DNA from 2 places in the Ferdinandcohnia salidurans genome. Region 1 is predicted to be linked to the other one. Evidence: riboswitches for the same ligand, from Rfam matches in the RefSeq annotation. Region 1 holds a riboswitch; the other holds the start of a gene.
What was found. A riboswitch is a leader RNA that binds a small molecule or an ion and turns the genes downstream of it on or off. The one in region 1 is predicted to bind S-adenosylmethionine.
Positions count from the first base shown of each region.

Region 2: another riboswitch for S-adenosylmethionine. It lies ahead of ACFSFW_RS02230 (Fur-regulated basic protein FbpA); the one in region 1 lies ahead of ACFSFW_RS22030 (iron-containing alcohol dehydrogenase family protein).

Region 1 covers NZ_JBHUEK010000033.1:1,600-9,867, forward strand. Annotated here, with positions in the region: gene ACFSFW_RS22015 (methionine ABC transporter permease) at 15-677, opposite strand; gene ACFSFW_RS22020 (methionine ABC transporter ATP-binding protein) at 661-1,698, opposite strand; gene ACFSFW_RS22025 (MetQ/NlpA family ABC transporter substrate-binding protein) at 1,838-2,674, opposite strand; gene ACFSFW_RS22030 (iron-containing alcohol dehydrogenase family protein) at 2,749-3,858, opposite strand; SAM riboswitch class I at 3,952-4,069, opposite strand; gene ACFSFW_RS22035 (alpha-hydroxy acid oxidase) at 4,216-5,358, shown strand; gene ACFSFW_RS22040 (MOSC domain-containing protein) at 5,624-6,334, opposite strand; gene ACFSFW_RS22045 (asparaginase) at 6,506-7,483, shown strand; gene proC (pyrroline-5-carboxylate reductase) at 7,805-8,268, shown strand, end outside.
Region 2 covers NZ_JBHUEK010000004.1:339,196-347,463, reverse strand. Annotated here, with positions in the region: gene ACFSFW_RS02240 (NAD(P)-dependent oxidoreductase) at 1-176, shown strand, start outside; gene ACFSFW_RS02235 (VOC family protein) at 286-1,104, shown strand; SAM riboswitch class I at 1,445-1,548, shown strand; gene ACFSFW_RS02230 (Fur-regulated basic protein FbpA) at 1,630-1,830, shown strand; gene ACFSFW_RS02225 (SDR family oxidoreductase) at 1,928-2,686, opposite strand; gene ACFSFW_RS02220 (TetR/AcrR family transcriptional regulator) at 2,875-3,483, shown strand; gene ACFSFW_RS02215 (nitrite reductase) at 3,507-4,124, opposite strand; gene ACFSFW_RS02210 (YcdB/YcdC domain-containing protein) at 4,285-5,790, opposite strand; gene copZ (copper chaperone CopZ) at 5,915-6,124, opposite strand; gene ACFSFW_RS02200 (heavy metal translocating P-type ATPase) at 6,215-8,268, opposite strand, start outside.

The sequences.
Region 1 (8,268 bases):
CACAATTGAGAAAGTTAATCCTTCTTTAAACGTGATGCCAAACTATTGCCTAGGGATTGGAGTCCTTGTACTAAGATAATGAGCAATATAACGGTTATATACATAACGTCCACTTCATAGCGGAGGTGACCGTAGCGGTAGGCGAGATCTCCTAATCCACCTCCGCCAACTAACCCGGCCATTGCCGAAGCACCAATTAGACCAATGGTAGCAATGGTTAAGCCAAGGATAATGGATGAACGGGATTCTCTTACAAGTACATGCCATATGATATGCCGGGTTTTTATTCCCATGGCTTCATAGGCTTCCAATACTCCACGGTCTACTTCTAATAGAGCTGTTTCCATTAATCTTGCAATATAAGGAGCTGTATAAACAACTAAAGGAACAATAACACCTTTTACACCAATTGATGTCCCAACAATGAACTTTGTAAAAGGAAGGATGAAGAATAATAAGATGATGAATGGGACGGAACGAATAATATTAATAATAATGTTTAAAATTTGATATACATACTTATTAGCTAAGGCCTTTTCTGGTCTTGTTAAAACAAGTAATATTCCTAATGGCAGACCAATTAATATGGAAATCCCTAATGCAATTCCAACCATTTGGAAAGTTTGGATAGTAGCTTCCCAAAGATCACTGCCCCAAAGCTCAAGAAATTCTTCTATTCTTGTCACTTACTCTCACTCCTTCCACATGTACATGTTGTTGTTCTAAGAAACTTAGGGCTTTTTCAATCTCGACGAGGTCACCCTTTAAGTGAATCAAAAGCTGACCAAAGTTTTCTTCCTTTAAGCGGGTAATGCTTCCAGATAAGATGTTTGGAAAGACATCAAATTTCTTACTGACTAAAGCTAATGTTGGTTCACCTGAAGATTCTCCAAAGAAGGAAAGGGTGACGACCTGACCTGTTTCATTTAAGGTAGTGAGTATTTCGTCCGGAATCTTATGTGAGAATAGGCTATTCACAAATCTTTTTGTTGTTTGATGCTGAGGAGATGTGAAAATCTCTCTCGTTGGTCCTTTCTCAATAACCTCGCCATTTTCCATAACAGCAACCCGGTCACATATCCGTTGAATGACATTCATTTCATGAGTAATAAGTAAAATGGTGATCCCAAGCTCTTTGTTAATCTTTAATAATAAGTCTAAAATCGCTTCTGTTGTATCAGGATCAAGTGCACTTGTCGCTTCATCACTTAAAAGAATCTCTGGTTCATGGGCTAGTGCACGTGCAATCGCTACTCTTTGCTTTTGTCCACCTGAAAGCTCAGAAGGATAGGCATGATGCTTTTCCTCGAGTCCTACAATATTTAAATATTTTGTTACCCGCGCCTCGACTTCCTGCTTGCTTAAGCCATTAAGTTTTAATGGAAGTGCTATGTTTTCATACACTGTTGCTGTTTTCAAAAGATTAAAGCCTTGGAAAATCATTCCGATTTGTCCCCGAGCTTCACGGAGTTTTCCAGTTGAGAGCTTTGTCAAATCTACATTATTCACAATTACAGACCCAGAGTCAGGTTTTTCTAAAAGGTTCACACATCGGATAAGGGTACTTTTTCCTGCACCGCTATAACCAATTACACCATATATCTCCCCTTTTTTTACTGAAATGGAAACATCCTTTAACGCGTGAATTGAACCCTGTTTAGCTGTAAAAGTTTTTGAGATTCCCACTAGTTCAATCATTTGTAAAACTCCCTTCTTTGCTGGTATAACGTCCTTTTTAAAGATAAAAAGGTTTGTAGTAATCATCCTACGTTAAAAACTAGTATTGCTAGTAAGGAGGACGCAGTAAAAAGGTTACCGCGTCCTCCTCTCAAATTGCTTACCAAGATGGAACAACAGATCCGTCAAATTCTTCCTCAACGAATTTTGCTATTTCTTCACTGCGATAAATATCCGCTAATTTCGTAATAATTTCATCATCTTTGTTTTCTGTTCTTACGGCAGCATGGTTTACAAATGGAGAATCCTTAGGTTCGATAAAAATTGCATCCTTGGATGGTGTAAATCCTGCTTCAATCGCAAAGTTCGTATTAATCGCTGCTGCATCAAGCTCATCTAGTTGACGTGCAATTTGTGCAGAGTCAAGTTCAATGAACTCATAATTATTTTTGTTTTCCTCAATATCCTTAACAGTTGAGTTAAGACCAGTATCTGGATTTAATTTAATCAGACCAGCTTTTTCAAATAGTAATAGTGCACGTCCGCTGTTTGTAGGGTCACTAGGTAAACCAATTTTAGCGCCATCTTTTAGCTCCGCAATATCCTTTACCTTTAATGAATAAACTCCCATTGGGAATGATACAGTGTCAAATGATTTGACAAGGTCTAATTTTCGGTCTTCTTTAAATGCGTTGAAGTATGGCTCCGTTTGGAAAATATTTAAATCAAGCTCTTTTTCGTCTAAAGCAATATTCGGCATCACATAGTCAGTAAAGACTTTGATTTCGATATTTAGGTCTTCTTTTTCAGCAAGCTCTTTTACTTTTTCAAGGATTTGTTCGTGAGGACCAGCTGTTACTCCAATAACTAGCTTTTCATCACTATATAAACCTTCTGCTTTTTCGTCCTTTGAACCACTAGACTCGCTGCTTCCACCACAAGCTGCAAGAGTCGAAATAATTAAAACAAGTATACTAGCTAACAACCACTTTTTCATGTTTTTTCCTCTTTTCGTTGTATATTCATATTTAATCAGATTTAGATTTTTTCATATATCTGTAATATGTAGGTTTAATCAATTTTTGTGAAAGTAAGATCTTCCACGTTACGTATGGCTGATAAGAGTGCATCTTCTGAAATATTGATATCCATAAAATGGATAGACTCTTGTGGGAGAGTTGCTTTTTTAATTATCGCTTCCAAAAGAGTTTTGTTTTCTGGATCAATATTTAAGTCTTTTAAATTTACTGGAAGTCCCCATTCATGATAATAGCTTGATAGTCTTAAAAGCTCTTGCTCTTTATTTTCTAGAGCTAACTGGACCAGAGTTCCATATGCAACAAGCTCACCATGTAAAAAGTTTCTGGCTTGGTTTGCTTCAGTAAGGCCATTATGAATGGAATGTGCTCCTGCTACTCTTCCTGCCTTTCCACCGAAACCACCGACCATACCACCAGTCATAATAATGGCCTCAATCACTCTAACCAGTTCATCAGAGACACTTCCTTTAGAGGCAGATTGGATAGCCACTGTTGCATCCTGTAGTAGAACATCTCTGCAAATAGATGCTGAGAACTTTGAAACCTTTAGCCAAACCGGTAGCTCTTGATTTTTGAAAAACGCAGACAATAATGCCTCTGCTTCGTAATACTTCGCTAGTGTATCACCAATTCCTGCTCGTAGGTACTTTACTGGAGCTAAGGCAATAACAGCAGGCTCAATAAGTACTAAGGTATTGGCAAGAGGGAATTCAGTGTAGTGTGTAAAAACTCCATTTTGGTCATAAAACACACTAAGTGGAGTCCATGCCGCACATGTAGATGCAATACTTGGAATCAATATTGATTTTATACCTGCATTAATTGCTGAAGCCTTCGCAGTGTCTAGTGCAGTTCCGCCTCCGATACCAATAACTGCATCAACTGAGTTTACTGATAGATGATTAGAAATACTTTCTACACTTTCTAAGGTACAGTGACCCTCAATGAAGGTAAAACTTGACATAGGTAAATTGGTTATTATCTCCGGTAAATAGGTGGATACTGCATTCCAGGCCTTCTTACCGCATACTATATGAATTTTTTGAACCTTTAGCTCAGATAAAAGGATTTCTAATTCCTTAAGGCTCCCTTCGCCAATTCTAAAATGACCGGGTGCTCCTTTTACTGTTTGTATTGACATATACTCCATCCCTCCATTCTTTTAAGTGATTTACCAGAAAATAAAAAAACCTCTCATAAAGAGAGGCGTGGATTTACTTTAGAAGTAGTACCTCTCTCATTTTTCAAAATACAATGTATTTTGCAGGATTTAGCACCTGTTCATGTCTAAGTAAAACATGAATGGTTGCCGGGCTTCACAGGGCCAGTCCCTCAGCCGCTCTTAATAAGAGATTGTTATGAAATTTATTATTTTGATATTAAACTTGTTTAAAAGGTAAGTCAATCTTTTTTTTCTAAATTGTCAAAAATTCAATTGACTACCTCATTTTTAAGTAGTAGGTTAATTACAATAAATATGGAAAGAAGGCTTTATACAATGAATATATCAAAAGTGAAAGATGCGTACATAGAGAATATTGTGAAAGATGAATATTTTCCAGTCTCCTATGAAGAATTGGAGCAGGAAGCGAAAAAGAAAATGTCTGTTGGAGGATTTGGGTATGTTCGTTCAGGAGCAGGTGGGGAAGTAACCTTACGGGAAAATCAAGAATCATTTGCCAAGTATTCCATTGTACCGAGGGTTTTACGAGATGTATCAAATATCGATACAAGCATCACCTTGTTCGGGAAAACATACCCTCATCCTTTTTTGCTGGCCCCAGTTGGAATGCTAAAATTGGCACATGAAGAGGCAGAATTAGCTGTATCAAAAGCGGCCGCTGCTTATCAAGTGCCTTTTGTCCAAAGCACCGTTTCTAGCTATTCAATTGAAGAGGTAGCGGAGGTATCTGGTAATAGCCCGAAATGGTTTCAACTCTATTGGTCGAACAACAAAGAGGTTTCCTTTAATATGGTAAAACGAGCTGAGGAGGCGGGTTACGAGGCAATTGTTCTAACAGTTGATACGGTTATGATGGGCTGGAGAGAAGAAGATATGAAGAATCGTTTTTCACCATTAAGGCAGGGTGTAGGGAAAGCCAATTATGAACAAGATTCGGTATTCTTATCTTCCCTAGATAGTCAAGATTCAGAGTCTATTATTCAGGGAATCTTAGATAATATTCATCATCCTTCACTTAACTGGACTCATGTCGTTGAATTAAAGGAACGGACCTCATTGCCAATTTTATTAAAGGGAATTCTTAGTACGGATGATGCTAGACTTGCGGTTGAAAATGGTGTGGATGGAGTTATTGTTTCCAACCATGGAGGTAGGCAGCTTGATGGTGTGATTGCTGCCATTGATGCATTACCACTTATAGTGGAAGAGATAAAGGGTGAAATTCCCGTCTTATTTGATAGTGGAATTCGACGCGGTTCTGACATTGTTAAGGCACTTGCGTTAGGAGCAGAGGCGGTCTTTATTGGTAGACCGTTTGTGTATGGACTTGCGGCTGCAGGACAGAAAGGTGTAGAGAAGGTGATTGGCAACTTTGTTCAAGATACAAAGGTTTCCATCGCTTTATCTGGTGTCTCCTGTGTTAAAGACCTTAAATCAATTCGATTAATAAAATCATAATTTTGAAGTCGCTAGAATGAGAAGAACATTGGGTCTAATGAAGGGCGTTTAGTTCACCATACTGGGTTGAATAGGTCTTCATAGATGTAATGAAGGACATTTTATCTTCGATTCTCGGTAGAAGTGGTCTTCATCGAGGCAATGAAGGCCACTTTATCCTCAATGCCAATCTGTTTTGTCCTTCATGCTAAACAAATATATTCAGTCCAATTTAACCGTTTAACCTGTTACAGATTAGACAAAAATTTTTCAAGTTCCGGCAAATCTAAATATTCGGTCCGTAAACACGGTTTTCGATTGATTTTGATTCACCTTTTAGTCGTTTTGCTAGTGTTTCTTTCCAATTCGCTGCAAGGTATTTGCAGTCTGCAAGTTGCGCAGTTGCCTTCATATCCTCATTCTTTTCATGCATGACTTCATTGCAACGAGCAATGGTCCATTCAGGGTATGGGCGTTCTATTAACTTGATTTTATCCTGCTCTTTAACAATGCCTTCTTTGACAACGCGGAAATACCATCCGGTTCGTCCGCTATTTTGAATCCGTAATGCAAAATCTAGTATTTTAAAGCGACGAGCAGGCTTCCAGCACGGCTGACGTGGTTGTGAAACTTGAACCAAAGCCTCTCCTACCTCATAAATATCCCCGATGCAAACATTGGATTCATCAAGACCCACAATAGAGAAGTTTTCTCCCATTGCTCCTGCGACAATTTGATCATGATTCAATTCACTTTGCCATTTTTCATAATGAGTTGCTGCATAGGCCAGAACGGCTTTTTCAGGTCCGCCGTGATTTTTTAAATCAGCTTGACCATCCCCGGTTAAACTCTCTTTACCAAGCATTACCGGATTATGAATGGGTTCTTTAAAAATACCACTTGTCCATTCTTTATCCATAAGCTTTTTCGCATTTGGGTCACCCATTGTTTTGGGTTTGCCAATAAATAATTGGTTAATGTATGGTTGGCTCTCCATTTATCTATCACCTCTAGTTTTAGTTTACCACTATTGAATAGAAGGAATTTGTCCAATATGGCTTAAAGTGATGGTAATTTCTTTTAATTCAAACTATTGAAACAAGTGGTGGCGAGTTATACTATTAAATTAAAAGCTTCTAATGGTTGTTTTAGATTGAGGAGGGTAACCGTGGATAAGAAAAAAATCATTATGTTAAGTACAGGTGGGACAATTGCCAGTAAACGAAATCCAGAAACGGGGCTGTTAACAGCTGGTGTGATGTCTGGTGAAGAACTATCTGAAATGTGTGATCTCCCTTCATATATAGATGTTGATGTGATATCTGTCTTTCAGATACCTAGTAATCATATGACGTTTGGTCATTTAATTACTTTGAAGGAAAAGATTGAAGAGGTCTTTGAAAGCTCAGATGTAGATGGAGTCGTAGTCACTCATGGGACGGATACATTAGAAGAAACGGCATATTTCTTGGATTTAGTTATCGCTGACGAAAGGCCAGTTGTGATCACTGGTTCACAGCGGGGACCTCAAGTGAATGGAACGGATGCTTTTGTTAACTTGCGCCAATCCATTCTATTAGCTGCATATCCAGAATGTAGGGGTCTTGGAACGGTTGCTTTATTTAATGAGAGGGTCTTTTCAGGGCGATACATCAAGAAAAAACATGCTTCAAACGTTGATGGATTTACGTCTTTTGGCTTTGGTTACCTAGGAATTGTGGATCAAGATACAATATTTATCTACCAAAAACCAGTAAAACGGGAAACATATACTTTGAAAACCTCATTACCTACTGTTGAGCTTGTAAAAACCTCGCTTGGTTCAGATGGTAAGTTTATAGATTGTGCTACTGATCATGGGGCTAAAGGAATTATTGTAGAAGCCCCTGGTAGAGGTCATGCACCGCCTTATATCCTTGATAGTGTAAAAAGGGCAGTTGAAAAAGGGATATATGTACTTCTTACAACAAGTGCTGAGGAAGGGGAGGTAAAGATGGTTTATGACTTCCCGGGAAGTGCTTGGTCCTTACAAAATGCGGGAGTCCTATTAGCTAGTGATTATGACAGCAAGAAGGCACGAATTAAATTAGCAGTTCTTATTGCAGCGGGCATTAAAGATATAAATGAAGGTCATTTTCATCATTAAATTCTAGGAAAAGAATAGGTTCATTTGTTATTTGAAAAGTAAGCAAAGGCGGTGGACCTGTCCTTTTTGTCGGTTTTAGTAGTAGTTTGTAACATTTTGGGACGAGGGACCTGTCCCTTTGTCCCACTAACTGGCAAATTATTGGCTCAGGCGTGTTTTGAGCGGATAGAAGGTGGTTTGATGTGATTAGCTTACTTTGGTAGCGTTTACACTCGCTAATTGAATCATATGCATATGACTTTCCGAGATACCCTTGATAATGGTTTTAAAGATGTTACGATAAATACGTTGTTAAAATTTTTACCACAAGGGAGACATTTGATGTTACATGAAAAAACAATCGCTTTTATAGGGGCAGGATCAATGGCAGAGGCAATGATTTCAGGAATTGTTGCAGCTGGAAAAGTCCCTTCGAACCAGATTTTTGTTACCAATCGTTCGAATACTGCAAGACTACAACAGCTTGAAGAAAATTATAAAATTAATGGTTTAACAAGCCAACATCTAAACCTACGAAATATCGATATGATCGTCCTCGCAATGAAACCTAAGGATGCAGAAGTTGCATTACAGTCCATCAAAGATTCACTTCAACCGCACCAACTCGTTTTATCCGTTTTAGCGGGTATTACCACAACCTACATGGAGCAGCATTTACCAGCGGGGCAACAGGTGATTCGGGTGATGCCGAATACATCTAGCATGATTGGAGAGTCTGCAACAGCAATTTCAGCTGGTTCCACGACTACTACTGAAAATATGTTACTAGCAAAAGACCTACTCGA
Region 2 (8,268 bases), on a different contig from region 1:
TATTCAATCCAGAGGGAAAAAGAACTGGTGCTTATCAAACTGGTAAAGACAATTTACTAGTCAACTCTAAAGGAGAAAGCTACATTAGCTACGCTGACTTCGCTATTGCAGTAGTCGACGAAATCGAAAACCCAAAACACCTTAACCAAAGATTCACAGTCGTCGGCGAAGCTTAATGGGACACAGGGACAGATCCCTTGTCCCAGAACAGATGAATTATTACAGGCATACGGTTCACTATACCATCGTATGCCTGTTATTCTATTATTTTTATGAGGTCAACATATGAAAAACATAAAGAACTTGATTTGGCTAACTACTATTTTATTGATTGTCTTAGCTATCCCACTTCTAGTATTCAAACCTTGGGAAAAAAATCATGAAAAATTATTAAATTATACCGGTGAAATGGAGCCAAGACTTGGCTACGTTGAACTACAAGTTTCTAACTTAGATAACTCACTAAAATTTTATCAAGATATCATAGGTTTAAAATTATTAGAAAAGAACGGAAATACCGCGAAATTAGCAACTGATGGAGAAACTCCTCTTTTAACATTAATTGAGGAAAGCTCATTTGTTGAAAGACCAATGAGAACCACAGGTTTGTTTCATTTCGCCATATTAGTGCCAAACAGAGAAGAACTGGCCTTAACGTTACAACATTTAATAGATTCAGAGTACCCGCTCCAGGGTGTGTCTGATCATCAGTATAGTGAAGCAATTTACCTTGCGGACCCTGATCTTAACGGAATTGAAATCTATGTAGACAGAAATCCAGACCTTTGGCTTGAGGATAACGAAGGCGGATATGTAGGCGGAACGTACGAGTTAGATGTCAAAGGTTTACTTTCTGAAATTAACGGTAAAGAATGGAAAGGTTTATCCAGTAATACGAGATTAGGACATATGCACTTACAAGTGTCCAGTATCGAGGAATCACATAAATTCTATGTGGATGCTTTAGGATTCAATGTCGTATCTCAAGATTCCCAAATGTTATTCGTGTCAAAAGATGATTATCACCATCACATCGGAATGAACACTTGGGCTGGCGAGGGTTTACCTACACCTCCTAATAACGCTCTAGGATTGCGTTATTAGGAGGTTCATTTTACGAAAGAAGAATATATGCAAGCAAAATCAGATTTAACACGGTTTGGGTTTACATTCACAGAAGAAAATGAGGTCATTGCGACAGAGGACCCTTCTGGTAATCAACTAAAAATCATATTATGGGATTGAGAGACATGGTTCATTAGCCTAGTAAGGTTATGAACCATGTCTCTTTTTTCCATTTAATAGTGATTTTATATTAATAGTTATTACCATCGTTTTTATTACGGATTCATTACATTTTGCACTCCACTTTAAATACAAGTAGACACATATGAATAATAAGTTTAAACTGTATATAAGGTGTTTCAATTGTAAAAATTAATAAAACTTATCAAGAGAGGTGGAGGGGCTGGCCCTGAGAAACCTCAGCAACAGATTCGTTGAATACTGTGCTAAATCCTGCAAGCTAACAAGCTTGAAAGATAAGTGAGGTTATCCTAATCATAAAAAAGCCTCTTCTTATCTTGTTATTGGGTCTTCTAAAAAGCCAATTACGAAAGGAGAGTTATGATGATGGCCTTATTAAAAGATGCTGATGAGAAACGTAAAAATGAGATCATTCGGAAACTAATTGAGTGTAATCAATATAAAAAGGATGGAAAACATCTATTTGAATTATCCCTGCCCGAATTAGAACATGAATATTTTAAAGTACAATCTAAAGGACACCCACATACTGGTTATGGTTCGATACGTTGGAAAAACTTTTAAATCTTATCTATTTTCTCCAGGACCTAATCTTGAGTTAAATTATTAAATATGCAAAAAAGCTTGGATCACCATATGTGGCCCAAGCTTTTTGCATTTCTTAATACGCGGTCCAACCTGCATCTCCGGTGATAACTGTTCCGTTGACAAAACTTGCGTCATCTGAAGCAAGGAATAGTGCGATACTAGCGATTTCTTCTGGTTTTCCTGTACGTGGATTGAGGGCCAATCCTGGCATGATACGGCCCATTCCAAAATCACTTCTGCCAGTCATTGAGGCACTGATGTTTGTCTCAACACCTCCTGGTGCGATCGCGTTACAACGAATCCCACTTTGCGCATACATGAATCCTGTGTTTTTCGTGAATCCAACAACCGCATGCTTAGAAGCTGTATAGGCAGCACCCGCTCTTGCCCCTTGAAGTCCGCCTGCAGAAGCAACGTTGATAATAACCCCAGCCTTTTTCTCTAAAAAGATTGGCAGTACTTTACGTGTTGCACGCATCACGCTCGTTGTATTGACTGCAAAAATTCTTTCCCATTTCTCGTCTTCAATTTCCCCAGCTGGTTCAAAGTTGTCCATAATTCCTGCATTATTTACTAAAATATCTACTGTTCCATACTTCGTTACAGCAGAATTAATTAAGTGTTGAATGTCTTCTTCTTTTGCAACATTGGTCATAACAGCGATAGCTTCTCCGCCAATTGCCTTAATTTCATCAACAGTTGCTTTAGCAGCTTCAATATTAATATCAGAAACCACTACTTTTGCCCCTTCATTTGCGTACAGGATTGCAATCGATTTTCCCATACCAGAAGCGGCACCAGTAACAACAGCTACTTTATTCTCTAGTCTCATGTTCATTCCTCCACATATGATAGAATGCATTTTAATAAACAGTTGTTCACTAATCAACAACTACCTATAGTATAATAAGATGAATAATACGCTTACAATCAGCAAAACCATGACTAAGTGTTCACTAATGAACAAAAATATATGATTTTGTCTAGTATTTTTGTTTTATAAAACATGGGAGGATGTTTATGTCTAGTAATAATGACTATCTTGACCGAAGAATTGTGAAGTCAAAACGAGCAATGAAAGATGCTTTACTATCTTTAATGAATGAAAAAGATTTAAAGGAGATCTCGATATCAGATATTGTACGAGTTGCGGATCTAAATCGGGGTACATTTTATAAGCATTTTCAATATAAGGAAGATATTCTGCATGAGATTATGGATGAAGTGATCACCGATTTGATTGAATCTTATCGTGAACCATATAAAGGCGTTGAAGTTTTAGAAATTAAAAAACTATCTACGTCCGCGGTAAAAATATTTGACCATGTCTATAAATACGCAAAGTTTTATTCGCATATCGTCAAGACAAACACTTTAACAGGCTTTCAAAATAAGTTCTGTACTGTCTTAAAGGATCTCGTCTTAACTGACTTGCATGACGCACTCACCAATTCTAAAATTGATAGAGAGATTCACGCAAATTACCAAGCATATGCAATATTAGGGATGGTCGTTGAATGGATTAATGGCGGGTTTAAATACAGTCCGCAATTCATGGCAGAACAACTCCTCGAAATAATCAAATACAATCGGGCTGATTCTGTTGTGAAACCAGTGATAAAAAAATAGATGGGACAGAGGGTCCCACCTATTTACTTAATAAGTTCTTCCTTCCCTCTTCGCTTAACGAATTTATAAAATTGCTCCCGCTTTTTACCCTGTTCTGCATATGTAGAAATGATTTTTTCGATAGAATCATAGAGCTCGTCTGGTGTGAGGTTCTCCTGCAATAAGGTACCTACCTCAGCATCCTTTCCTTTTGCTTTCCCACCAACATATAAATCATAGTGGTCTTTCATTTTCATAATCCCGATATCGTTAACCAACGGCTCACCGCAACCAACCGGGCACCCCGTATATGCCACCTTAAGAGTAAATGGGACAGGCTTCCCAGCAATACGACGATTGATCTCTTTTGCAACCGGCATGCCTTCTTCCTCTTCCCCCTTGCAAAAATTGCACGTTCTTAAACTCTTAACGAAATTTCCGACTGGAAAACAAGTTAACCCCACCCGCTCGAATTCTTCCATGATTTCTTCCTTTTGATCTTCAGGGATTTCGATGTAGAGCTGTTGAAATGTCGTCAATTCAAGCTCCTCATCTTCATTCATATATTTAGAAATGGCCACAAGTTGCTTCGTTTTCAGTTTTGCACCAAAGCCAATGCCTCCATTTATGGCAATCTTAATTTTTTTCACATCGTCTCCCATCATAAACACACCCCTATTTAATACACCCGGCAGGTATATATCACTTTATATTTATAGACTATTTGTATCCCTAGTTTACTATACCCCCCTAATGTATGTAAACTGATTTTAACACCTGAACAAACCAAAAAAGCAACCACTAGGGGCTGCTTTACAAAAATCACCTAATAAAAGTGGCGTCACCAACATCCACATACATCGCTTTCCCACTGGTTGCGTCAATGGCACGGACGTGACCAACTGTATCTGGAAAATCTGCTACATAAGCAAGAGTATAAATGGACTGCCCGTCTTCATCATACTCACGGATAAACATTCGTTCCATTTTCAAATGCCTTTTATAGATTTCTTTTGCCTCATCAACTGAAATATCGGGTTTGATCGGTAGATTGTTATATAGTTCGAGGGATGGTACGTCCAAGTTGAAATGAGTTATATTTCCTGTATATCTACCAACCTGGATTATTGTCACATGGTTAGTAACTCGCAGACCTTGATGGAATAAATGAACATAGAAGGTGTAGGTTTCTTCAACTTCAATGTATACCTCATCCCAATCATGTAACTCCTCATCAAAAATTCCATCCTCATCAACATCTTCTTCAAGCTCAAATGCTTCTTCTCCCTCAATCTCTTCAATATCATCCTCAAACACATCATCGAATTTATCATTTTCCGTTTCAAAGACCTCCAGTCTAAATCGTTCATGAGCATCAGGAAACTGTTTAAACAACAAACTCATTGCCCGCTCTTGCGCATTCTCTAAGCCAATTTCTTCCCCACTATTATCATGTTCTTCTCCATTTTTAACGTGTAAAAGGCACCCTGTTTTCTCATCAAAACAAAGCCTGACCACATGATTGGACTCTTCTTCCATATCAAAAGAATACGAATCTACAGAGACTTGCTTGGACCAGACTTCAATCCGTTTCCCATCCACTACCTGCTTATCTAAAAGTGTATAATCAGATGTTAGACCGACTAGTTCATATACATCCTGATCAGGTGACTCTCGTTTTACTATGGTCAAATCCGTTGGATACTCTTCTCTTATACTTGGTGACACAGACCCGTCAACAGGGATTTCCATAACCTGCTCAATCACACTGTAAGATAGGTGGTAATTGTTATCTCCATTTTTATAAACTTCATGATCAAATTGTTGAATATTCAACTCGAAGTCTAGACCTTCGATGTATGTTTCCAAAGCTTCCTCTTCAGAGACAACGATATCAGCATAACGAATCTCATAGTCTTCATCTGTACTGTAAAAACTCATGATTTGACCTGAAGTCGAAATAGTTATTGTAAAACCAGTGCTATGTATAAACAAACCATACTTCTCATCTCTTTTTTCATACGTCACCATGTAGGGATTATCTAAATCTAGGATTCCCGAAAACTCGTATTCTTGCTGCCCTGGGAAAAAGGTGTCAACGAATTTTTTCGCAATCTCCGTTAATTCTTCTTTCTTGAGTGTTCCCTCAGGTGCATCATCCACTAACGAATAGCTCACTAACTCTCCCTTTTCATTCAGTGAATAGCTTCCGATAACTTCATCTGTACTTGTATCATAAATATCAAAAATTTCGTCTTCATACTCCGAAACTTGATCATACGCTCTTACAGGCAAAAATCCCTGCAACTTCTCCATCAATTTGTTCATTATATTCCTCCTTTCGTACAGTAGGACAGGTACATTGTTCCAAGCTGGGACGATGTACCTGTCCCCTTGTCCCAAAAAGGGAGTTCATGTCTAACCACGAACTCCCTTACTGTGTAATGTAATTTTATGCTACAACATCATAGCCTTCTTCTTCAATTGCTTCTTTCATAGCATCTACGCTTACTTTAGATTCATCGTAAGTAACATCTACTTTACCTGTTTCTAAGTGAACTTCAGCAACTGATACGCCATCTAAGTTTTTCAATGCGCCCTCGACTGCTGCTTTGCAGTGACCGCATGACATGCCTTGTACGTCTAATGTTTTCTTTTCCATGATGTTTTCACCTCCTTTAAATGGAAGAGTGTCTAGTACTATCTCAATCGGCTCGAGACAAAAATCGTCTGCTGAAGCCAAGCACTATTCTTATAATTTCACTCGTTTTAAACGAAGTGAGTTTGAAACAACACTTACTGAGCTCAATGCCATTGCAGCACCGGCAATCCATGGTGCAAGTAATCCAATCGCAGCGACCGGAATACCAGCTACATTGTATCCGAAAGCCCAGAATAGGTTTTGACGGATATTTTTAATTGTTTCGTGACTAATTTTAATGGCTTTCGGAATCAGCAATAGCTCCCCACCAAGAATTGTTAAGTCAGCAGCTTCGATTGCAACTTCTGTACCTGTGCCAATGGCAATCCCGATATCTGCTGTGACAAGAGCAGGTGCATCATTTACACCATCCCCAACCATGGCAACCTTTTTGCCTTTAGCCTGAAGCTCTTTCACTTTGTCAGCTTTTTCTTCAGGTAACACTTGTGCGATTACCTGATCGATTCCAACTTGTTTCGCAATCGCTTGTGCAGTTCTTTCGTTATCACCCGTTAGCATAATGACTTCAATACCCATCTCTTTTAATTGCTTAATCGCATCTGGCGCTGTTTCCTTGATCGTATCAGCCACGGCAATCATTCCGCGATATTCGCCATCAATTGCAATCAACATGGCTGTTTTTCCCTGTGTTTCATATTGAACTAGTTGCTCTTCAGAACCAGTAGTAATAATGAGATGATCCATCATTAATTTTCGATTTCCCACCAGAATGTGTTTTCCAGAAATTCTTGCTTCGATACCATGGCCGGGTATGGCTCTAAAATCGTCAACCTCTAAAAATTCGATATCATTCTCTGTTGCATAGGCAACAATTGCCTCTGCAAGTGGATGCTCTGAACCTTTTTCTGCACTAGCTAATAATTGCAATGCTTCATCGTCACCCGTAAAATCAGTAACTTCTGGTTTACCTTTTGTGATTGTTCCGGTTTTATCTAAAACAATTGCTTCAATTTGATGTGTACGTTCTAAGTGTTCTCCACCTTTGAATAAGATCCCGCTCTCAGCCGCTCTACCTGTTCCAACCATAATGGATGTTGGAGTGGCAAGACCTAAGGCACACGGACATGCAATCACAAGTACGGCAATCGCTGCGACTAATGCAGGCTCAAATTGACCTGGCTCCACAAAAGCAATCCAAATCACAAAGGTTAAAATTGCTATACCGATAACAATTGGAACGAAATAACCTGAAATCACATCAGCTAGACGTTGAATTGGCGCCTTTGAGCCCTGCGCTTCCTCCACTACTTTAATGATAGATGCAAGAGCTGTATCTTTCCCAACTTTTGTTGCTTCCATTTCAATAGCGCCGTTTTTATTAATTGTAGATCCAATTAGTTTTGCACCTGGATCTTTTTCAATTGGAATCGATTCACCTGTAAGCATTGATTCATCAACTGACGTTCTTCCTTTTACAACGATACCGTCTACAGGTATTTTTTCACCTGGTTTTACAAGGACACGATCTCCAACAACAACATCCTCAACAGGAATCATGACTTCTTTTCCATCTCGTATCACACGTGCTTCTTTCGCTTGCAGATTCAACAATTCGGAAATCGCATTTGTTGTATGGCTCTTTGCTCTTGCCTCTAAAAACTTACCGAATAAAATCAATGTAATTAAAACTGCACTCGTTTCAAAGTATAAATGTGGCATATAATGCGGATGTCCAATTGTTTTTATTGCTTCATATAAACTGTAGAAATACGCTGCACTCGTACCTAATGCGACAAGCACATCCATATTGGCTCCACCATTTCGAAGGTTCTTATAGGCACCCTCATAAAATTGCCAGCCGATAATAAATTGAACCGGTGTTGCTAATGCAAATTGAAACCATGGGTTCATAAAAATAGCCGGTACGTTCATTCCAAATAAATGAACAAGCATCGTTACTAATAACGGCGCTGAAAGCAGGGCCGATATAATTAATTTCGTTTTTTTAGATTGAAGCTCTTTTTCTTTGTAGGTTTGTTTTTCCTCAGCTTCTGCCTTTGGTTTCGCGTCATAGCCTAACTTCTGTATTTTCTCAATCAGGTCTTTGACATCAATCATCCCTGGGTTGTATTCAATTGCAGCAC